3 regions of the Streptomyces sp. NPDC091972 genome follow, and region 3 is predicted to be linked to each of the others. Evidence: predicted binding sites of a transcription regulator. Region 3 holds the regulator's gene; each other region holds the start of a gene.
The links. The regulator HrcA, encoded in region 3, represses chaperone genes, less so after heat shock. The targets are predictions, from matches to a motif close to TTNGCACTCNGNNNNNCNGAGTGCNAA.
Positions count from the first base shown of each region.

Region 1: groES (co-chaperone GroES) is a predicted target of HrcA. The motif match lies at 3,142-3,168, and genes of this name have one in related genera.
Region 2: groL (chaperonin GroEL) is a predicted target of HrcA. The motif match lies at 2,983-3,009, and genes of this name have one in related genera.

Region 1 covers NZ_JBIVSV010000011.1:200,681-208,415, reverse strand. The annotation lists gene ACIQJT_RS29710 (RNA polymerase sigma factor) at 1-16, shown strand, start outside; gene ACIQJT_RS29705 (THUMP-like domain-containing protein) at 50-1,243, opposite strand; gene ACIQJT_RS29700 (polysaccharide deacetylase family protein) at 1,335-2,267, shown strand; gene ACIQJT_RS29695 (polysaccharide deacetylase family protein) at 2,264-3,049, shown strand; gene groES (co-chaperone GroES) at 3,315-3,623, shown strand; gene groL (chaperonin GroEL) at 3,736-5,361, shown strand; gene ACIQJT_RS29680 (ester cyclase) at 5,446-6,135, opposite strand; gene ACIQJT_RS29675 (SDR family NAD(P)-dependent oxidoreductase) at 6,226-6,999, opposite strand; gene ACIQJT_RS29670 (MOSC domain-containing protein) at 7,050-7,718, opposite strand.
Region 2 covers NZ_JBIVSV010000010.1:211,633-219,367, reverse strand. The annotation lists SAM riboswitch class I at 77-235, shown strand; gene thrC (threonine synthase) at 253-1,533, shown strand; gene ACIQJT_RS28050 (MoaD/ThiS family protein) at 1,648-1,923, shown strand; gene ACIQJT_RS28045 (cold-shock protein) at 2,367-2,573, shown strand; gene groL (chaperonin GroEL) at 3,172-4,794, shown strand; gene ACIQJT_RS28035 (NADH:flavin oxidoreductase) at 5,158-6,279, shown strand; gene ACIQJT_RS28030 (carboxylesterase/lipase family protein) at 6,369-7,735, shown strand, end outside.
Region 3 covers NZ_JBIVSV010000002.1:258,819-266,553, reverse strand. The annotation lists gene ACIQJT_RS06515 (SpoIIE family protein phosphatase) at 1-306, shown strand, start outside; gene hemW (radical SAM family heme chaperone HemW) at 337-1,569, shown strand; gene ACIQJT_RS06505 (DUF3097 domain-containing protein) at 1,854-2,660, opposite strand; gene ACIQJT_RS06500 (MBL fold metallo-hydrolase) at 2,692-3,423, opposite strand; gene hrcA (heat-inducible transcriptional repressor HrcA) at 3,574-4,590, shown strand; gene dnaJ (molecular chaperone DnaJ) at 4,591-5,730, shown strand; gene ACIQJT_RS06485 (nitronate monooxygenase) at 5,806-6,882, shown strand; gene ACIQJT_RS06480 (16S rRNA (uracil(1498)-N(3))-methyltransferase) at 6,879-7,628, shown strand; gene ACIQJT_RS06475 (VOC family protein) at 7,646-7,735, shown strand, end outside.

The DNA of each region.
Region 1 (7,735 bases), on a different contig from region 3:
GGAGTGCGGCGGGTGAACGGCCACCGCGCGGTCGCGCACCGGGAGTTGCTCAGGACGCCCCGGCGCCGGTGACGGCCCGCGCAGGAGCGCCGATCAGCATCGTCGGTGCCCCCGCCACCCGGGTGAGGAACACCGTCACCGCGTTCGTGCCCTGCGGTTTCGGGAGCGCCTTGCGGCGCAGTTCCTCCGGCTCGACCGCCGAGCCCCGCTTCTTCACCGTCAGGATCCCGACCTCCCGCTCGCGCAGCAGCGCCTTCAGCTTCTTCACGTTGAAGGGGAGCCGGTCGGTGATCTCGTAGGCGGTGGCGTACGGCGTCGCCAGCAGGGCGTCCGAGGTCACGTACGCGATGGTGGGGTCGACGAGTCCGCCCTCGACCTCCTGCGCCACCTCGGCGACCAGATGGGCGCGGATGACGGCACCGTCCGGCTCGTACAAGTACCGCCCCACGGAACGGACTTCGGGGTCGGGCAGCCCGCGGCCGAGCAGGGTCCGCGGTCCCGGCAGCAGCGTCGCCCGGACCGCCCCCGGTGCGGTGCCGAACCACAGCACTGCCTCCTTCACGTCCCCGCCGTCCGAGATCCACTCCGCCTCGGCCTCGGCCGGCACCGCCTCGTGCGGGATGCCCGGCGCGACCTTCAGCGCCGCGTGCGGGGCCTTGAGGGCGGCCCGGACCGCCCAGGACAGGGGCGGCGAGTAGGCCTCCGGGTCGAAGATGCGGCCCCGCCCGCCGCGCCGCGCCGGATCCACGAACACGGCGTCGTACGGGGCCGTGTCGACCTCCGTGACGTCCGCCTCCCGTACGTCGATCAGGCCGGCGAGCCCGAGGGCCTCCGCGTTGGCCCGGGCGGCCGCCGCCGTCAACGGGTCCCGGTCCACCGCGAGGACCCGGATCCCGGCCCGGGCCAGCGCGATGGCGTCGCCGCCGATCCCGCAGCACAGGTCCGCCACGGAGGTGACGCCCATGGACCTCAGCCTGCGGGCCCGGTAGGCGGCCACGCTCGCCCGCGTCGACTGCTCGACCCCGTTCGGCGTGAAGAACATCCGCCCCGCGTCCTCGGCCCCGAACTTCGCCTCCGCCCGCTGCCGCAGCCGGGCCTGGCCGAGCGCCGCGGAGACCAGTTCGGCGGGGTGCTCGCGGCGCAGCCGGGTGGCGACGGCGAGTTCGTCGGCGGGGGCGGTGCCGCGCACGTCGTCGAGGAGAGCACGGCCCTCGGGGGTGAGGAGAGGGGCGAGGTCGTTCACCGGGTCATTGTGGGCCAGTCGGTGGACGGTCCGCTGCCGGGCGGCGGTGTCGGCCCGGCGGCGACGCCGTGACCTGCGAGGATCCGGCGCCATGGGAACAGTAGGACAAACTTACAAAAAGGGTGCGTTGGGGGTGTCGATCCGCGGCGGACTCGTCCTCCTGGCCGCGGCCGCCCTGGCCTCCGGCTGCGCCCGCCCGGCCGGGACCGACGCACGGCGGCAGCCCCTCCCGGCGCCCCCGGCCCCCGCCGCCGAGCTCCAGGCCGACAAGTCCGTCATCCGGGCCGCCCGGCTCCGCGCCGAGCAGTCCCGGATCGCCACCGCCAGGCGCTGGGGGCTGAAGAGGGTCCCGCTGACGGCCCCGCCGGCACCCGTGACCAAGCCCCGCATCACCACCCGCGAGGGCTTCGAGGTCGACGGCCACGAGGAGAAGGGGCTGCCGCCGGTCTTCACCACGGTCCCCACCGACCAGAAGATCGTCTTCCTCACCATCGACGACGGCGCCGAGAAGGACCCCGCCTTCCTGCGGATGACGAGCGAGCTGCGGATCCCGTACACCGCCTTCCTCAGCAACTACCTGGTCAAGGACGACTACGGCTACTTCAGGAGGATGCGGGACAGGGGAGTCGCCCTCGACAACCACACCCTCCACCACCGCTACCTGCCCGGGTTGTCCTACGCCCGCCAGAAGCACGAGATCTGCGGGATGCAGGACGTCATCGAGAAGCGGTACGGCACCCGGCCCGTGCTCTTCCGGCCGCCCTACGGCAACTACAACGAGGACACCCTGCGCGCGGCCAGGTCCTGCGGCATCCGGTACGCGCCGATCTGGAACGAGGAGGTCTTCGCCGACCACTGGGAGTACCGCGAGTGGGACCGCAGGATCCGCCCCGGCGACATCGTGCTCAGCCACTTCCGGGGCCGCGAGGGCTGGAAGGGCACGATGACCGACATGGTCCGCCGCTTCCTGGACAAGGTCACGGCCGAGGGGTACGCCGTCGCCCGCCTGGAGGACTACCTGTGAGGCCGCGGTCCCTGGTCGCCGCAGGGCTGGCGGCCGTACTCCTCGCCGGCTGCGCCCAGTCCGTGGACCCCATCGAACGGCTGGGGAAGAAGGCGGCCCAGCGCGTGGGGCCGTACGGCCCGGCCGAGGCGGACGGACGGCCGTACCGCCACTGGGGCCTGACCTCCCCGCTGCCGGCGCCGCCGCGCGTGCCGGCGCGCGCGGCGGCCGGCCGGGACGGGCTGCCGCCGGTCGTGCGGCGCGTCGAGACGTCCGACAAGGTCGTCTTCCTCACCTACGACGACGGCGCCGAGCGGGACCCGCGGTTCGTCGACCTGGTCCGCGAACTGCGGCTGCCCGTCAGCATGTTCCTCACGGACAGCGTCGTCGGCCCCGGGTACGGCCACTTCGCGCGCCTCCAGGCGGTCGGCGCGCGCATCCAGAACCACACCCTCGACCACCCCGCCCTGCGCGGTCTGCCGTACGCGGGACAGCGCGCCGAGATCTGCGGCCAGCAGGAGAAGGTGCGGTCCCGCTTCGGCATCCGGCCGCGGCTGTTCCGGCCGCCCTACGGCACGTACGACCGCACGACCCTGCGCGCGGCGGCCGACTGCGGGCTCTCGGCGGTGGTGCTGTGGAGCGTGGCGGCGCAGGGGGAGCGGCGGGAGCTGCGGGCCGGCGACATCGTCTCGGTGACGTCGGGGGAGACGACGGGCCCGACCCTGACGGAGCGCACGACGAGGCTGCTGCGGGAGATCGAGCGGCGGGGACTGACGGTGGGACGGCTGGAGGACTACCTGTAGGGGTGCTCCGCGGACCCCGCCTCAGGACACGGCCGGAGGTTCCGCCGAAGAGCCGGCCGGAGGCCCCGCCGGAGGTCCCGTCGAAGACGCGATTGGCACTCCGCTTGACCGAGTGCTAATCACGGTCATAGTCTCGGGTCTGGCACTCCCCCCTGGAGAGTGCCAACACAGCGACGGGCAGGTCCGGCACCCGCGACGACGGATCCACCTGGTCGCCACCTCAGACAGTTAACCCCGTGAGATCTCCGAAGGGGGAGGTCGGATCGTGACGACCACCAGCTCCAAGGTTGCCATCAAGCCGCTCGAGGACCGCATCGTGGTCCAGCCGCTCGACGCCGAGCAGACCACCGCCTCTGGCCTGGTCATCCCGGACACCGCCAAGGAGAAGCCCCAGGAGGGCGTCGTCCTGGCCGTGGGCCCGGGCCGCTTCGAGAACGGCGAGCGCCTGCCGCTCGACGTCCAGACCGGCGACATCGTGCTGTACAGCAAGTACGGCGGCACCGAGGTGAAGTACAACGGCGAGGAGTACCTCGTCCTCTCGGCCCGCGACGTGCTCGCGATCATCGAGAAGTAATTCACCCCAGCATTTCTTCGAGCTGCGCCCCTGGCCCCCGCGACCACTAACAAGCCGGGCGCCCGGGGCGCAGTCTCTTTTCACCTAGATTTCCGAGAGGGCTCACGCTCCCATGGCGAAGATCCTGAAGTTCGACGAGGACGCCCGTCGCGCCCTCGAGCGCGGCGTCAACAAGCTTGCCGACACGGTCAAGGTGACGATCGGCCCCAAGGGCCGCAACGTCGTCATCGACAAGAAGTTCGGCGCTCCCACCATCACCAACGACGGCGTCACCATCGCCCGCGAGGTCGAGATCGAGGACCCGTACGAGAACCTCGGCGCCCAGCTGGTGAAGGAGGTGGCGACCAAGACCAACGACATCGCGGGTGACGGCACCACCACCGCCACCGTGCTCGCCCAGGCGCTGGTGCGCGAGGGCCTGAAGAACGTCGCCGCGGGTGCCTCCCCGGCAGCCCTGAAGAAGGGCATCGACGCCGCCGTCGCGGCCGTCTCCGAGGACCTCCTCGCGACCGCCCGCCCGATCGACGAGAAGTCCGACATCGCCGCCGTCGCCGCGCTGTCCGCCCAGGACCAGCAGGTCGGCGAGCTCATCGCCGAGGCGATGGACAAGGTCGGCAAGGACGGTGTCATCACCGTCGAGGAGTCCAACACCTTCGGTCTGGAGCTGGACTTCACCGAGGGCATGGCCTTCGACAAGGGTTACCTGTCGCCGTACATGGTCTCCGACCAGGAGCGTATGGAGGCCGTCCTCGACGACCCGTACATCCTGATCAACCAGGGCAAGATCTCCTCGATCCAGGACCTGCTGCCGCTGCTCGAGAAGGTCATCCAGGCGGGTGCCTCCAAGCCGCTGCTGATCATCGCCGAGGACGTCGAGGGCGAGGCCCTGTCGACCCTGGTCGTCAACAAGATCCGCGGCACCTTCAACGCGGTCGCCGTCAAGGCCCCCGGCTTCGGTGACCGCCGCAAGGCGATGCTCCAGGACATGGCGACGCTGACCGGCGCCGAGGTCATCTCCGAGGAGGTCGGCCTCAAGCTCGACCAGGTCGGCCTGGACGTGCTGGGCTCCGCCCGCCGCGTCACGGTCACCAAGGACGACACCACGATCGTCGACGGCGCCGGTGACTCCGCCGCCGTGCAGGGCCGGGTCGCCCAGATCAAGGCCGAGATCGAGAACACCGACTCCGACTGGGACCGCGAGAAGCTCCAGGAGCGCCTCGCGAAGCTGGCCGGCGGCGTGTGCGTGATCAAGGTCGGCGCCGCCACCGAGGTGGAGCTGAAGGAGAAGAAGCACCGTCTGGAGGACGCCATCTCCGCGACCCGCGCCGCGGTCGAGGAGGGCATCGTCTCCGGTGGTGGCTCCGCTCTGGTCCACGCCGCCAAGGTGCTCGAGGGCGGCCTCGGCAAGACCGGCGACGAGGCCACCGGTGTCGCCGTCGTCCGCAAGGCCGTCGTCGAGCCGCTGCGCTGGATCGCCGAGAACGCGGGCCTCGAGGGCTACGTCATCACCTCCAAGGTCGCCGAGCTCGACAAGGGCCAGGGCTTCAACGCCGCGACCGGCGAGTACGGCGACCTGGTCAAGGCCGGCGTCATCGACCCGGTCAAGGTCACCCGCTCCGCCCTGGAGAACGCCGCCTCCATCGCCTCCCTCCTCCTGACGACCGAGACCCTGGTCGTCGAGAAGAAGGAAGAGGAGGAGCCGGCCGCCGCCGGGCACGGCCACGGCCACTCCCACTGAGCGAACCGCTCGTAAGGAGGCCCCCGTTCCCTCGCCGAGAGGGAACGGGGGCTTTCCCCTTCGCGGGTCACCAGGTCCCGGCGGTCACTGCCCGAGTACCCCGAGCTGCTCCATCAGCCCCGCACGGTCGTAGCTCCACCATCCCTCGCAGATCCGCCCGTCCCGGAACCGGTGCCAGGTGGTCCCGGTCATGGTGACGTCCTGCCCGGTCGCCGGGATCCCCACGAACTCGCCGGTGTGCTTACCGGTCCAGGTCCAGCGGGTGCACACCCGGTCGCCCTGCGCGATCTGGTCGTCGATCCGGAAGGCGAAGACGAAGGCCCGCCGCCATCCCTCGTACTCCTCGCGCGCAGCCGCCAGTTCCAGGTCCCCGGGGTTGGCGGGATCGTGGTCGACGTAGTCGTCGGTGAACCGCTCGAACAGCTCCGCCGTGCCGTCCCGCCCGGCCCGCTCGAAGAACTCCCGCGCCACGGCCGGTTCGAGCTGCTCGTCCCGCACCACGTCCAGGTCGGTGAAGGTCGGCATCTCGTCGCACAGCGCGACCATCCCCTGGAAGATCCGCTCGGTCTCCGGCAGCCCCGAGTTCCGCATCGCCTCCTCGTACGACGGGAACTCCACGATCTCGACGAAGTGCGACGCGTCGGACCGGTCCTTGCCGACCACCGCGTGCGTCGCGGTCCGCTTCCCCTTGGTCTGCTCGACCCATGTGTCCATCAGCCGGTCCATCTCGTCGAAACGGCTGGTCCTGCAATCGATGAGCTGTACGAAGGTCATCTCGCCACCACCTCCGGCCCCCCTGGGCTGGGTGTCACGGCACCATTGTCCGCCCGCCGGCGCCGAGACGGCACGCGTCGGGCGGGACGGTCACTGCGGCCCGTACTTCCGCCCCGTCCGCGACGTGATCCCGCCCAGCAGTCCCCGCGGCGCCACCTTCGCCAGCCCCATCAGCGTCTTGTAGCGCGGGTCCGGGATCGACAGGGTCTTGCCGCGGGCCAGGTCGGCGAGGGCCGCGGCGACCACCTTGTCCGCGTCGAGCCACATCCAGCCGGGGATGTTGTCCGTGCCCATCCCGGCCCGCTGGTGGAACTCGGTCCGCACGAACCCCGGGCACAGGGCCATCAGACGGACCCCGCTGCTCGCCAGGTCCCGCGCCGCGCCCTGCGTGAACTGCACGACCCACGCCTTCGAGGCGCCGTACGTCCCGCGGGGCAGGAAAGCCGCCACCGAGGCGACGTTCACGACGCCCCCGCGGCCCCGCTCCCGCATCGCCTCCGACGCCGCCGACGTCAGCCGCAGCACCGCCTCGCAGTGCACCTTGAGCATCGTGAGCTCGTCCGCCACGGAGACGTCGAGATAGCGGCCCTTGTTGGCGAAGCCGGCGTTGTTGACGAGGAGGTCGACGGGCGACCTGCGGTCCGACAGGCGGGCGGCGACCGCCTCGATGCCGGGATCCGTGGCGAGGTCGGCGGTGAGGACCTCGGCCTCGATGCCGTGCCGGTCGTGGAGCTCGGTCGCGTGTTCCCGGAGCCGCTTGGTGTCGCGGGCCACCAGCACCAGGTTGTGCCCGTCAGCCGCCAGCCGTCGTGCGAACGCGGCACCGATGCCCGCGGTCGATCCCGTAATCAATGCCGTTGTCATGGCGCAAGGTTAATGACCGGGACCGACAGCGCCCGTCTGCCGAGGGGCCGTCAGGCGCCGTACTTCTCCACGTACGCCTGCGCCCACTCCCGCAGCTCCGGATGGAGCGCCTCACCCGCCGCCAACAGCCGTGGCTGGAGCGGCCGTTCGGTGGTCATCGCGCGGAACGCCAGGGCGACCGTCACGTCGTGGTCGGGCCGGTGCGCGATCTCGACCGGGTCCCCGGCACGGATCTCGCCCGGCTGTATCACCCGCAGGTAGGCGCCCGGTGCGCCCTTCTGCGTGAACCGCTTCACCCAGCGCCGCTCACCCATGTGGCCCTGAAAGGTGCCGCACGGGATCCGCGCGCTGGTGATCTCCAGCACCACCTCGGGGCCGATGCGCCAGCGCTCGCCGATCAGCGCGCCGGAGACGTCGATGCCCTCGGTGGTGAGGTTCTCGCCGAACGCGCCGTTGGCCAGCGCCCGGCCGAGCTCGCCCTCCCATTCGTCCAGGTCCTCGCGCGCCATCGCGTACACGGCCTGGTCGTCGCCGCCGTGGTGCTGCCTCTTGCACACCGCGTCCCCGGCGAGCCCGCTGCCGCCGATGCCCTTGGGCCCGGGCGCGGCCACCCGCACCGGCCCCTGGACGGGCCGCTTGTCGATCCCGGTGACCCCCTCCGGGTTGTCCGTGTACGTAACGGCCTTCACGCCGCCGAGATTCACCGACAGAAGCTTCATGGCGGCACGGTAGAAGA
Region 2 (7,735 bases), on a different contig from region 3:
GGTCGTCGGTTACAGTCTTGAACAACGCGGGTGACCATCGCATGTCCTGGGTGGCCCGCCGTTCACAACTTCACACCGCTCATCCAGAGGGGCAGAGGGATACGGCCCGATGAAGCCCCGGCAACCCTCCAGTCGGCTCTCGTAGCGATCACCGACGATCGTCTCCGCGAGGCTCCCGGCTCGGGAAGGTGCCAAATCCGTCTCACGGCGAAGTGCGTCGTGAGGAAGATGAGGAGAAAGGGCCTCGCCTCCATGGCTGCGCAGACTGTTGCAAGCACCACGAACTCCGTCGACCTGGGTCCCGCCGCGGCGCTGAGCTGCCGCGAATGCGGCCACCGCGTCCCGCTCGGCCCGGTCTTCGCCTGTGAGGAGTGTTTCGGCCCGCTCGAGATCGCGTACGACTTCTCGGCCTACGAGACCGAGGAGCTCCGCAAGCGGATCGAGTCGGGACCCGCGAACATCTGGCGCTACGCCCCGCTGCTGCCCGTCCCCGCGGACGTGGCGGACAAGCCCAACATCAACCCCGGCTGGACCAAGCTCGTCAAGGCGGACAACCTCGCCCGCGAGCTCGGCGTGACCGGCGGCCTGTACGTCAAGGACGACTCCGGCAACCCGACGCACTCCTTCAAGGACCGCGTCGTCGCGCAGGCCCTGGAGGCGGCCCGCGCCTTCGGCTTCACCACGCTCTCCTGCTCCTCCACCGGCAACCTGGCCGGCGCGGTCGGTGCCGCCGCGGCCCGGGCCGGGTTCCGCTCCTGCGTGTTCATCCCGCACGACCTGGAGCAGGGCAAGGTCGTCATGGCCGCGATCTACGGCGGCGAGCTCGTCGGCATCGAGGGCAACTACGACGACGTGAACCGCTTCTGCTCCGAGCTGATCGGCGACCCGGCCGGCGAGGGCTGGGGCTTCGTCAACGTCAACCTGCGGCCGTACTACGCGGAGGGCTCCAAGACCCTGGCGTACGAGATCTGCGAGCAGCTCGGCTGGCGGCTCCCCGACCAGCTCGTGGTCCCGATCGCCTCCGGCTCGCAGCTCACGAAGATCGACAAGGGCCTTCAGGAGCTCATCAGGCTGGGGCTCGTCGAGGACAGGCCGTACAAGATCTTCGGGGCGCAGGCGGAGGGGTGCAGCCCGGTTTCCGTCGCCTACAAGGCGGGGCACGACGTGGTGCGGCCCCAGAAGCCGGACACCATCGCCAAGTCCCTCGCCATCGGCAACCCTGCGGACGGCCCGTACGTGCTGGACATCGCGCGGCGCACCGGCGGCGCGGTGGAGGACGTCGACGACGAGCAGATCGTGGACGCGATCAAGCTGCTGGCGCGGACCGAGGGCATCTTCGCGGAGACTGCGGGCGGGGTGACCGTGGGGGTGACGAAGAAGCTGATCGAGAGCGGGGTGCTGGATCCCTCGCTGACGACCGTCGTACTGAACACCGGGGACGGTCTGAAGACGCTGGACGCGGTGGCGGGTACGGGTCTGACGGCGACGATCCGGCCCAACCTGGATTCGTTCCGCGAGGCTGGTCTCGCGTAAGAGGTCGTTGTCCGTCTGCGGGCCGGTGGGGGCCGGTCGCGCCCACGCGGCGGCAGCCGCGAATCGACACCGCCCCGCGCCCCTGAAGCCCCAACCCGACCGGAGGTCCTGAACATGAGCGTTTCCGTCCGAATCCCCACCATCCTGCGCACCTACACCGGCGGACAGGCCGAGGTGCAGGCCGAGGGTGGGACCCTCGCCGAGGTCATCGCAGATCTGGAGAAGAACCACACCGGTATCGCCGCGCGCGTTCTCGACGACCAGGGCAAGCTGCGGCGGTTCGTGAACGTGTACGTGAACGACGACGACGTGCGGTTCGAGCAGGGACTGGAGACGGCGACGCCCGACGGGGCCGGCGTCTCCATCATCCCGGCGGTCGCCGGCGGGTGACCGTATGACTGGTCATTACCTTCGGTAACAGAAATTACCGAGTGTTCATCCGATTGCCCCCTCCGCGAGAGAAGCGGAGGGGGCAATTCTCTATGGTTGAGCGCGGTACAGTTGGGGAAGCTGCTGCTTCCTTCATGCCGGGCGCATATGAGTTCCGACTTCGGATGCGACGAGAAGTAGCCAAAGTGTGTGGGTTCTTTGTGTCTTATGCTCCTTTTATGGGGCCCGACTTGCCCCGAATTCGGGTGAATTCTCACTACATTCCGGACCCCTTCCGTCCAGAATTCTCGTCCGATTGACCTGTTGCAGACGGCAGTTGGACAGATACATTCAGCCGCGGTCGACGCGTTCCGGCGCACGCCCCCAACCATGTGGGGGGTGAGGTCTGACCCGGATCCACGAAGTGTGGATCCGTGCAAGGGCCAGTAATAGGGGAGTTAGGCATGGCTCAGGGCACCGTCAAGTGGTTCAACGCGGAGAAGGGGTACGGCTTCATCGCGGTCGACGGTGGTGCGGATGTTTTCGTCCACTACAGCGCGATTCAGATGGACGGCTACCGCACCCTTGAAGAGGGCCAGCGGGTCGAGTTCGAGATCTCGCAGGGTCAGAAGGGGCCGCAGGCGGACATGGTCCGTCTCGCGACTGGCTGAAGCACGCGCCGGGTAACAACAGCGTCGTTCTTCGTTCTTCACCGAAGGGCTCGTACCCCATGGGGAGTCATGGGTACGGGCCCTTCGGCATGTACCTCCGGTGGTTGAACGGGGTCCTGTGCGGGCGCGGGTGGGGTTTCGGGTGCGGGTTCGGTGGGGGCGGGCGTTTCTGCGCAGTTCCCCGCGCCCCTGGATGCCTGCGGCGGCCCCTGATCGTCCGTGGCGCCGGGCCACTGCAACCTGCCCAGGGGCGCGGGGAACTGCGCGCTCAGCTCCCACCGGCCGGTAGCCGCCCGACTGCCGAACCCATCGCCTCCGGGGCGCGCGATCCAGGGTGCCGGGAAGGGCGCGGGCCGGCCCTCACCGGCCCGAGCCCGCGCAGCGAACCCACCCCGGTCTTCGGCAGGCGCTTGCACTCGACCATGCCGAGTGCTAATCATTGGCGTTAGCACTCTGAAGGTGAGAGTGACAAAGATGGACCGGGTCGGTGAGGCCCGCAGGCCATGTGGGGCAAGGATCCACAGGCCGGCGAGCCGTCCGTCGCGGGCGCGGGCGCGGTCCGAAGGAATCACCCCCAGTCCTGGAGGGACCACTTCACATGGCCAAGATCATCGCGTTCGACGAGGAGGCGCGGCGCGGCCTCGAGCGCGGCATGAACCAGCTCGCGGACGCCGTGAAGGTGACGCTCGGCCCCAAGGGCCGCAACGTCGTCCTCGAGAAGAAGTGGGGCGCCCCCACGATCACCAACGATGGTGTCTCCATCGCCAAGGAGATCGAACTCGAGGACCCGTACGAGAAGATCGGCGCCGAGCTGGTCAAGGAAGTCGCCAAGAAGACGGACGACGTCGCCGGTGACGGTACGACCACCGCGACCGTGCTCGCCCAGGCCCTGGTCAAGGAAGGCCTGCGCAACGTAGCCGCCGGCGCCAACCCCATGGCCCTCAAGCGCGGTATCGAGAAGGCCGTCGAGGCCGTCTCCGCCGCCCTGCTCGAGCAGGCCAAGGATGTCGAGACCAAGGAGCAGATCGCCTCCACGGCCTCCATCTCCGCCGCCGACACCCAGATCGGCGAGCTCATCGCCGAGGCGATGGACAAGGTCGGCAAGGAAGGCGTCATCACCGTCGAGGAGTCCCAGACCTTCGGTCTGGAGCTGGAGCTCACCGAGGGTATGCGCTTCGACAAGGGCTACATCTCGGCGTACTTCGCCACCGACATGGAGCGGATGGAGGCGTCGCTCGACGACCCGTACATCCTGATCGCCAACTCCAAGATCGGCTCCGTCAAGGACCTGCTCCCGCTCCTGGAGAAGGTCATGCAGTCGGGCAAGCCGCTGCTGATCATCGCCGAGGACGTCGAGGGCGAGGCCCTGTCGACCCTGGTCGTCAACAAGATCCGCGGCACCTTCAAGTCCGTCGCCGTCAAGGCCCCGGGCTTCGGTGACCGCCGCAAGGCCATGCTCGGCGACATCGCCATCCTCACGGGCGGCGAGGTCATCTCCGAGGAGGTCGGCCTCAAGCTGGAGAACGCGACCCTGGACCTCCTGGGCCGCGCCCGCAAGGTCGTCATCACCAAGGACGAGACCACCATCGTCGACGGTGCCGGCTCCTCGGACCAGGTCAACGGCCGGGTGAACCAGATCCGCGCCGAGATCGAGAACAGCGACTCGGACTACGACCGCGAGAAGCTCCAGGAGCGCCTGGCCAAGCTCGCCGGTGGCGTCGCCGTCATCAAGGCCGGTGCCGCGACCGAGGTCGAGCTCAAGGAGCGCAAGCACCGCATCGAGGACGCCGTTCGCAACGCGAAGGCGGCCGTCGAGGAGGGCATCGTCGCCGGTGGTGGCGTGGCCCTGCTCCAGGCCTCCCAGGTCTTCGAGAAGCTGGAGCTCGAGGGTGACGAGGCGACCGGCGCCAACGCCGTGAAGCTCGCCCTGGAGGCCCCGCTCAAGCAGATCGCCGTCAACGGTGGTCTCGAGGGTGGCGTCGTCGTGGAGAAGGTCCGCAACCTCACCGTCGGCCACGGCCTCAACGCCGCGACCGGTGAGTACGTCGACATGATCGCCGAGGGCATCATCGACCCGGCGAAGGTGACCCGTTCCGCCCTGCAGAACGCCGCCTCCATCGCCGCGCTGTTCCTCACCACCGAGGCCGTCATCGCCGACAAGCCGGAGAAGGCCGCCGCGCCCGCCGGTGGCGGCATGCCGGGCGGTGACATGGACTTCTGACCGCCCCCGGGCCGCGAGGCCTGACGGTCGATCAACGTCCTTGCCGGGGCGGCCACTCCTGGGAACAGGGGGTGGCCGCCCCCGGTCGTTTCTTGCGCTATGCTTGATCACGAGCCGCTCGACGTGAACTCCCGTCGGTCGACTACGCGTTGGTGGTCCAAGGAAAGACGCCCCGCTTCCTGCGGGGAAATGCAGGTGCAAGGCCTGCCCAGCGCTCGACACGAAGCCCGTCCCGCAGACGCGGGGCGGGCTTTCTGCATGCGTGACCGGGGTCACAACGCGACGGGAAATCCTGAGGAGCACGGCACGGTTGGCACCTGTTGCAAGGTCCATGCGTATGCACATACCGAGGAGTACCCCCACGTGACCGCCTCCGCCCCCTCCCGTGCCGCCGAGATCCTCTCGCGTCCGGCCCACATCAACGGCCTGACCGTCCCGAACCGCATCGTGATGGCGCCGATGACCCGTTCCTTCTCCCCGGGCGGCGTCCCCGGCGAGAACGTGGCGTCGTACTACTCCCGGCGCGCGGCCGCCGGAGTCGGTCTGATCGTCACGGAGGGCACGTACGTCGGCCACGAGTCGGCCGGGCAGAGCGACAGCATCCCGCGCTTCCACGGCGAGGAGCAGCTCGCGGGCTGGGCGAAGGTCGCCGAGCAGGTGCACGCGGCGGGCGGCACCATCGTGCCGCAGCTCTGGCACATCGGCATGGTGCGCGAGCAGGGGCAGCCGCCCTACGCCGACGCCCCCGCGGTCGGCCCCTCCGGCCTGCGCATCGGCGCCGACGAGCCCACCGGCAAGGCGATGACCCAGCGCGACCTGGACGACGTGATCGGCGCGTTCGCCGAGGCCGCGGCCGCCGCCGAGCGCATCGGCTTCGACGGCGTGGAGCTGCACGGCGCCCACGGCTACCTCCTGGACCAGTTCCTGTGGGCGGGCACCAACCGCCGCACCGACGCCTACGGCGGCGACCCGGTCGCCCGTACGCGGTTCGCGGCGGAGATCGTGGCGGCCGTGCGGGAGACGGTGTCACCCGAGTTCCCGGTCATCTTCCGGTACTCGCAGTGGAAGCAGGAGGCCTACAAGGCGCGGCTCGCCGAGACGCCCGAGGAACTGGAGGCGATCCTCACCCCGCTCGCCGCCGCCGGTGTCGACGCCTTCCACGCCTCCACCCGCCGCTACTGGCTGCCCGAGTTCGAGGGCTCCGACCTCAACCTCGCCGGCTGGACCAAGAAGCTCACCGGCAGGACCACCATCACGGTCGGCTCGGTCGGTCTCGACGGCGACTTCATCAAGGGCTTCAGGGGCGAGGGCTCCCCGGTCAGGGGCATCGACGACCTGCTCGACTCCCTGGAGCGCGAGGAGTACGACCTGGTCGCCGTCGGGCGGGCGCTGCTCCAGGACCCCGAGTGGGCCGCGAAGGTGCTCGCGGGCCGGTTCGACGAACTCAAGCCGTACGAGGCGTCCGCGCTGAAGTCGTTGAGCTGACGGCACAGGGCTCCCCGGGTTGGTTGACCCAGGCAAGGGACGTGGGCTGGAGTAAGCGGAGCAGCCCCGACCTGTGAGGAGTTCGACCGATGACGTCAGCCGAGGGTCTCGAAGTGCGCACCGCGGCCGGTGCCGTGCGCGGGCGGGCCGAGGACGGACTGGTGGTCTTCCGGGGAATCCCGTTCGCCGAACCGCCGGTGGGCGCGGCGCGGTTCCAGGCGCCGCGGCCCGTCAGGGGCTGGGAGGGGACCCGGGAGGCGTACGCCTTCGGGCCCCCGCCCCCGCAGGAGCCCGCCTTCGGGGACCGGGCGGTGGCACTGCCGGCGCCCACCGGTGACGACTGGCTGACGGTCAACGTCTGGACCCCCGCCCCGGACCCCGCGGCCCGCCGTCCCGTGATGGTGTGGATCTACGGCGGCGCCTACAAGCTCGGCCACGCGGGCAACCCCGGCTACGACGCCCAGCACCTCGCGCGCGCCGGTGACGTGGTCGTCGTGACCCTCAACTACCGGGTCGGCATCGAGGGGTTCGCCCTGCTGGAGGGGGCGCCCGCGAACCGGGGGCTGCTGGACCAGGTCGCGGCGCTGGAGTGGGTGCGGGACAACATCACGGCGTTCGGCGGGGACCCCGGGCAGGTCACGGTGTTCGGGGAGTCGGCGGGCGCGGGGTCGGTGGCCTCGCTGCTGGCGATGCCGGCCGCGCGGGGCCTGTTCGGGCGGGCCGTCGCGCAGAGCGTGCCCGGCACGTACTTCACCGCCGGACTCGCCCGGGACATAGCGGTGGAGCTCGCCAAGGAGGCGGGTCAGGCGGCGACGGCCACCGCGCTGTCAGCCGTCGATCCCCGTGAACTCCCCTCGGCCGGGGAGCGGTTGGGCCCGCGCATGCGGGAGTTCGGCGACCGGTGGGGCCAGGCGGCGCCGACGCTCACGCCCTTCGCCCCGGTCGTCGACGGGGAGGTGCTGCCGTGCACGCCCTGGGAGGCGCTGGCGGCGGGCGCCGGGCGGGACGTGGAACTGCTCGTCGGGCACAACCGGGACGAGTACCGGCTCTTCCTGGCCCTCGGCGAGCGGCTCGGCAAGATCACCGAGGAGCAGGCGGCCGCGGCCCTGCGGACCTTCGCGCCGGGCCCGGACGGCGAGCGCTCCTACCGGGAGGCCTTCCCGGAGGCCACCCCGACCGAGCTCTACGAACGGGTGCAGACCGACTGGCTGTTCGGCATCCCGTCCCTGCGGCTGGCGGAGGCGCAGACCGCGGGCGGCGGGCGCGCCCACCTGTACGAACTGACCTGGAGCGCACCGGCGTTCGGCGGCGCGCTCGGCGCCTGCCATGCCCTGGACGTCCCGCTGCTGTTCGGCACGTACGACGCCGACCTCGGGGCCCTGCTGTTCGCGGGGACCGGGGTGCCGGACGAGGCCAGGACGCTGACCACGCGCTTCCAGTCGGCGTGGACCGGGTT
Region 3 (7,735 bases):
GGCGGTGAGGTCCGTACGGCAGCCCGGCCGCAGACCCTGCTCGGGGTCGTCGAGGACGAGACGTACACCAGCGAGACCTTGGAGCTGCGGCCCGGCGACACCCTGCTGTGCGTCACCGACGGGGTGACCGAGCGGCGCAGCGGCCCCCGGCAGTTCGACGACGAGGACGGGCTCGCCGAGGCGCTCGCCGGGTGCGCGGGGCTGGACGCCGAACTGATCGCGGAGCGCATCAAACGGCTGGTGCACGAGTTCGGGGCGCGGCCCCCGGAGGACGACCTGGCGCTGCTGGTGCTCCAGGCGGAGTAGGTGCCCGCGGGGTGCTGGACAATGGAGGACATGCCTTCCGCACTCCCCGACGGCGAACCCGTCCCCGACGACGGCTCGCTCCCCGCGTCCGCGCTCGCCGGGTCCGCCGACCGCCCGCTCGGCTTCTACCTGCACGTCCCGTACTGCGCGACCCGCTGCGGCTACTGCGACTTCAACACCTACACGGCGACCGAGCTGCGCGGTTCGGGCGGGGTGCTGGCCTCCCGCGACAACTACGCGGACACGCTGATCGACGAGATCCGCCTGGCCCGCAAGGTGCTGGGCGACGACCCGCGTCCGGTGCGCACGGTGTTCGTCGGGGGCGGTACGCCGACCCTGCTGGCCGCCGGGGACCTCGTACGGATGCTCGCGGCGATCCGTGACGAGTTCGGGCTGGCGGAGGACGCCGAGGTCACCACCGAGGCGAACCCGGAGTCCGTCGACCCGGCGTACCTGTCGGCCCTGCGGGAGGGCGGCTTCAACCGGGTGTCCTTCGGGATGCAGAGCGCGCGGCAGCACGTGCTGAAGGTGCTGGACCGCACGCACACGCCGGGGCGGCCGGAGGCGTGCGTGGCGGAGGCCAGGGCGGCGGGCTTCGACCATGTGAACCTCGATCTGATCTACGGCACCCCGGGTGAGTCCGACGACGACTGGCGGGCGTCCCTGGAGGCGGCCATCGGGGCCGGGCCGGACCATGTGTCGGCGTACGCCCTGATCGTCGAGGAGGGCACCCAGCTCGCTCGTCGCATCCGCCGGGGCGAGGTCCCGATGACCGACGACGACGTGCACGCGGACCGGTATCTGATCGCCGACTCCGTGTTCGCGGAGGCGGGGTTCGACTGGTACGAGGTCTCCAACTGGGCGACCTCGGAGGCGGGCCGGTGCCTGCACAACGAGCTGTACTGGCGCGGGGCGGACTGGTGGGGAGCCGGTCCTGGGGCGCACTCGCACGTGGGCGGGGTGCGGTGGTGGAACGTGAAGCATCCCGGGGCGTACGCGGCGGCGCTGGCCTCGGGGAAGTCGCCGGGCGCCGGCCGTGAGCTGCTCTCGGACGAGGACCGGCGGGTGGAGCGGATCCTGCTGGAGCTGCGGCTGCGGGAGGGAGTGCCGTTGTCGCTGCTGCGGGCGGAGGGGCTGAGCGCTTCTCGCCGGGCGCTGGGGGAGGGGCTGCTGGAGGCCCGGCCCTACGAGGAGGGGCGGGCTGTGCTGACGCTTCGGGGGCGGTTGCTGGCGGACGCGGTGGTGCGGGACCTGGTGGACTAGCGCCCACGGGGGTGGGGGCCGTGTCGTCCGGCGGCTGCGGGTGGCTTGTGGCTGGTCGCGCAGTTCCCCGCGCCCCTGGGTGGGTGGGGTTGGCGTGGGGTGTATGTCGGCCTGGCTGCGCTTGCCCTGGCGGCTGCGGGGCGGTGGGGGCTGGTCGCGCAGTTCCCCGCGCCCCTGGGTGGGTGGGGGTGCCGTGGGGTGCATGTTGACCTTGCTGTGCTTGCCTTGGCTGGGCGCGGGCGGCCACGACGGGCCCTCGGCCGTTCGACCCGCCCGCAGGCCTGCTACGGCGCCGTGACGAAGTCGATCAGTTCCTCCACCCGGCCGAGCAGCTCCGGCTCCAGGTCCTTGTAGGAGTTCACCCGCTTCAGGATCGCCTGCCACACCGCGCCCGTGTTCTCCGACGGCCAGCCCAGAGCCCTGCACACGCCTGTCTTCCAGTCCTGGCCGTGCGGGACGCGGGGCCACGCCTCGATGCCCAGGGACGACGGCTTCACCGCCTCCCAGATGTCGATGTACGGGTGGCCGACGACCAGGGCGTGTTCGCTGGTCACCGAGGCCGCGATGCGGGACTCCTTGCTGCCCGGCACCAGGTGGTCCACCAGGACGCCGAGGCGCGCGTCCGGACCCGGCGCGAACTCGGCCACGATCGCCGGCAGGTCGTCCACGCCCTCCAGGTACTCCACGACCACGCCCTCGATGCGCAGGTCGTCGCCCCAGACCTTCTCCACCAGTTCCGCGTCGTGCCGGCCCTCGACGTAGATGCGGCCGGCGCGGGCCACGCGTGCGCGTGCGCCGGGGGCGGCCACCGAGCCGGACGCGGTACGGGACGGTCGTACGGGAGCGGCGGCGGACGGCCGGACCAGGGTCACCACCCGGCCCTCCAGGAGGAAGCCGCGGGGCTCCAGCGGGAACACCCGGTGCTTGCCGAAGCGGTCCTCCAGGGTCACCGTGCCCGCCTCGCAGCGGATCACCGCGCCGCAGAAGCCGGTCCCGGGCTCCTCGACCACCAGGCCGGGCTCGGCGGGCACCTCCGGCACCGGCTTGGGCTTCTTCCACGGAGGGGTCAGGTCGGCGGAGTACTGGCGCATTCGGATGACGATAGGAGAACCGCGTGGGGGATCACCACGACACGCCGAAGCGTGCCGCCAGCACGTCCCGCTGGGCCCGCACGAACGCCGCGTCCACCACCGCTCCGTGACCGGGCACGTACCGCGCGTCCTCGCCGCCCAGCTCCAGCAGCCGGTCCAGCGCGGCGGGCCAGTGCCGCGGCACGGCGTCCGGGCCCGCCTGCGGTTCGCCGGACTCCTCGACCAGGTCGCCGCAGAAGACGACCTCCGGGGTGCCGGGGACGAGGACGGCGAGGTCGTGGGCCGTGTGGCCGGGGCCGACGTTCGCCAGCAGGACCTGGCGGCCGCCGCCGAGGTCGAGCGTCCACTCGCCCGAGACGTGGTGCCGGGGCGCGACGAGCGCGTCCACCGCCTCGTCGGCCGCCTCCGGGTCCAGTCCGTTGCGCACCGCGTCCGCCCGCAGTTCCGCCCGGCCCAGCCGCCCCGTCAGCACCGTCTCCACGCCCACCGCGCCGAACACCTCCGCCCCCGCGAACGCCGCCGCACCGAAGACATGGTCGAAGTGGGGGTGGGTGAGCGCGAGATGGGTCACACGGTGGCCGGCCAGTTCCCCGGCCTGCGCGCGCAGCCGGGCGCCCTCCGCGAGACCGGAGCCCGCGTCGACCAACAGGGCCGTGCCCTCGCCGATCACCAGGCCCGCCGTACAGTCCCAGGTGGGCAGCCGGCACCGCCCCACCCCGGTCGCGACCCGCTCCCACCCGAGCTCTTCCCAAGTCACCGTCATACCGCGACGCTAGCCGTACGACCCGTCACGCCGGGACCAGCCTTGCCCAGGGAGTACCCCACCGCCGTACACTGGCCCGGGAGCGTTGGCACTCGGACGGACAGAGTGCCAGGCGAGACGCCAAGGGAACGACCTCTGGAGGTGCGCGCGATGCTGAGTGAACGCAGGCTTCAGGTGTTGCGCGCCATCGTCCAGGACTACGTCGGCACCGAGGAGCCCGTCGGGTCGAAGGCCCTGACCGAGCGGCACAACCTCGGAGTCTCCCCGGCCACCGTGCGCAACGACATGGCGGTCCTGGAGGAGGAAGGGTTCATCGCCCAGCCGCACACCAGTGCCGGGCGGATCCCGACCGACAAGGGCTACCGGCTGTTCGTCGACAAGCTGGCGGGCGTCAAGCCGATGACCGCGCCCGAGCGGCGCGCGATCCAGAACTTCCTCGACGGCGCCGTGGACCTCGACGACGTGGTGGCGCGGACCGTGCGGCTGCTCGCGCAGCTGACCCGGCAGGTCGCCGTCGTGCAGTACCCCTCCCTCACCCGCTCGACCGTGCGGCACGTGGAGCTGCTCTCGCTCGCCCCCGCACGCGTGATGCTGGTGCTGATCACCGACACCGGCCGGGTCGAGCAGCGCATGGTCGACTGCCCGGCCCCCTTCGGGGAGGCCTCGCTGGCCGATCTGCGGGCGCGTCTCAACAGCCGGGTCGCGGGGCGCAGGTTCACCGACGTGCCCCAGCTGGTCGAGGACCTGCCCGAGGGCTTCGACGTCGAGGACCGGGGTACGGTCTCCACAGTGCTCTCCACTCTCCTGGAGACGCTCGTCGAGGAGAACGAGGAGCGGCTGATGATCGGCGGCACCGCCAATCTCACCCGCTTCGGACATGACTTTCCCCTCACGATCCGGCCCGTCCTGGAGGCGCTGGAGGAGCAGGTCGTGCTCCTCAAGTTGCTTGGCGAGGCCGGGGATTCGGGCATGACCGTCCGTATCGGTCATGAGAACGCCTACGAGGGACTCAACTCCACTTCGGTGGTGTCGGTCGGCTACGGTTCGGGCGGCGAGGCAGTCGCCAAGCTCGGCGTGGTCGGACCGACCCGCATGGATTACCCGGGAACGATGGGAGCGGTACGCGCAGTGGCACGGTACGTCGGACAGATCCTGGCGGAGTCGTAAGTGGCCACGGACTACTACGCCGTTCTCGGCGTGCGCCGCGACGCGTCGCAGGATGAGATCAAGAAGGCGTTCCGCCGGCTCGCGCGCGAGCTGCACCCGGACGTCAACCCGGATCCCAAGACCCAGGAGCGGTTCAAGGAGATCAACGCCGCCTACGAGGTGCTGTCGGACCCGCAGAAGAAGCAGGTCTACGACCTCGGCGGCGACCCGCTCTCGCAGGCGGGCGGCGGTGGCGCGGGCGGCTTCGGCGCCGGTGGGTTCGGGAACTTCTCGGACATCATGGACGCGTTCTTCGGCACGGCCTCGCAGCGGGGCCCGCGCTCGCGGACCCGGCGCGGCCAAGACGCGATGATCCGGCTGGAGATCGAACTCGACGAGGCGGCCTTCGGCACCACGAAGGACATCCAGGTCGACACGGCGATCGTCTGCACCACCTGCAACGGTGAGGGCGCGGCGCCCGGGACCTCCGCCCAGACGTGTGACATGTGCCGCGGCCGCGGTGAGGTGTCGCAGGTGACGCGGTCCTTCCTGGGCCAGGTCATGACGTCCCGCCCCTGCCCGCAGTGCCAGGGCTTCGGCACCGTCGTCCCGACGCCGTGCCCGGAGTGCGCCGGCGACGGCCGGGTCCGCTCGCGCCGCACGCTCACCGTGAAGATCCCGGCCGGTGTGGACAACGGCACGCGGATCCAGCTCGCGGGCGAGGGCGAGGTCGGCCCCGGCGGCGGTCCCGCCGGTGACCTCTACGTCGAGATCCACGAGCTCCCGCACTCGCAGTTCCAGCGGCGTGGCGACGACCTGCACTGCACGGTCACGCTCCCGATGACGGCGGCGTCCCTCGGCACCAAGGTCCCGCTGGAGACGCTCGACGGCATGGAGGAGGTCGACATCCGCCCGGGCACCCAGTCCGGCCAGTCGATCCCGCTGCACGGCCGGGGCGTCACGCACCTGCGCGGCGGCGGCCGGGGCGACCTCATCGTCCACGTCGAGGTCCAGACCCCGACCAAGCTGGACCCGGAGCAGGAACGCCTCCTGCGCGAGCTGGCCAAGCTGCGCGGCGAGGAACGCCCCACGGGGCAGTTCCAGCCGGGGCAGCAGGGGCTGTTCTCGCGGCTGAAGGACGCCTTCAACGGGCGTACCTGAGCCGTGGGGCGGGCGTAGCTGAGCCGTCCCAAGGTCGGATTCGGACTTGTTCGGAGGACGTGACAACATGCCGTCATGTCCTCCGCACTGACCGATCTCTGCCCGCTTCCGATCGTGCAGGCCCCCATGGCGGGCGGCGTCTCCGTGCCGCGGCTCGCCGCCGCCGTGTCCGAGGCGGGAGGGCTCGGCTTCCTCGCCGCCGGGTACAAGACGGCCGACGGGATGTACCAGGAGATCAAGCAGCTTCGCGGGCTGACCGGACGCCCCTTCGGCGTGAACCTCTTCATGCCGCAGCCCGAGTACGCCGACCCGGCGGCCGTCGAGGTCTACGCCCACCAGCTGGCCGGTGAGGCCACCTGGTACGACACCGAGCTCGGCGACCGCGACAGCGGCCGGGACGACGGGTACGACACCAAGCTCGCCGTACTCCTCGACAACCCCGTGCCGGTGGTCTCCTTCCACTTCGGTGTCCCGAGCAGCGACGCCCTGGAGTCGCTGCGCCGCGTCGGCACCTTCACCCTCGTCACCGCGACCACCCCCGAAGAGGCCCTCGCCGTGCAGTACGCGGGCGCCGACGCGGTCATCGCGCAGGGCGTCGAGGCCGGCGGACACCAGGGCACCCACCGCGACCTCCCCGAGCAGGACGGCTCAGGGCTCGGCCTCCTCTCCCTGGTCACCCAGATCCGCGAGACGGTCGGCATCCCGGTCGTCGCCGCCGGCGGCATCATGCGCGGCAGCCAGATCGCCGCCGTCCTCGCCGCCGGCGCGAGCGCGGCCCAGCTCGGCACGGCCTTCCTCGCCGCGCACGAGTCCGGCGCCCACGACGTGCACAAGCAGGCGCTGACCAACCCCCTCTACGTCCGCACCGAGTTGACCCGCGCCTTCTCCGGCAGACCGGCCCGCGGCCTGGTCAACCGCTTCCTGCGCGAGCACGGGCCGTACGCCCCCGCCGCCTACCCCGAGGTGCACCACCTGACCGCCCCGCTCCGCAAGGCCGCCGCCAAGGCCGGTGACGCCCAGGGCATGGCGCTGTGGGCGGGCCAGGGGCACCGGCTGGCACGCGAACTGCCCGCCGGGCAGCTCGTGGAGATACTCGCGGCCGAACTCGAGGCCGCCAGGACAGCGTTGTCGGGCAAGGGGGACCTGCGATGACCGCACCGGTGTTCGTGGTCGAGCACTTCGACACAGGCGACGGCGGCCGGTACGTCCTCGACGGCCCCGAAGGCCGCCACGCCGTCTCCGTGAAGCGGCTCCAGCCCGGCGAGGACGTCATCCTCACCGACGGCGTCGGACGCCGGGCCGACTGCGTGGTGCTCGCCGCCGAGGGCAAGGACCGGCTGGTCGTCCGGCTCGACTCGGTGAGCGAGGAACCCCAGGCGCAGCCCCGGATCACCGTCGTCCAGGCGCTCCCCAAGGGCGACCGCGGTGAACTCGCCGTCGAGACCATGACGGAGGTCGGCGTGGACGCCGTCGTGCCCTGGCAGGCGGCCCGCTGCATCACCCAGTGGAAGGGCGACCGGGGTCTGAAGGCGCTCGGCAAGTGGCGGGCCACCGCCCGCGAGGCCGGCAAGCAGTCCCGCCGGGTCCGCTTCCCGGAGATCGCGGACGCGGCGAGCACCAAGCAGGTTGCCGCACTTCTCGCCAAAGCCGACTTCGCCGCCGTGCTCCACTCCGACTTCGAACGCGGCAGCGCGCCGCTGGCCACCGCCGAACTCCCCGACCGGGGTGAGATCGTGCTGGTCGTAGGACCCGAAGGAGGCGTCGCCAAGGACGAGTTGGCGCTCTTCGAGGAGGCGGGCGCCCGCCCCTACGTCCTCGGGCCGACCGTGCTGCGGACCTCGACCGCCGGGACCGCGGCGGCCGCCCTGCTCCTCGGCCGCACCGGCCGCTGGTCCTGACCCCTGGGAGGACGCCCGTGGAACTCGCCCAAGTGCGCCTGCTCGTCACCGACTTCGCCGCCTGCTACCGCTTCTACGCCGATGTCCTCGGCCTCAAGCCCCAGTCG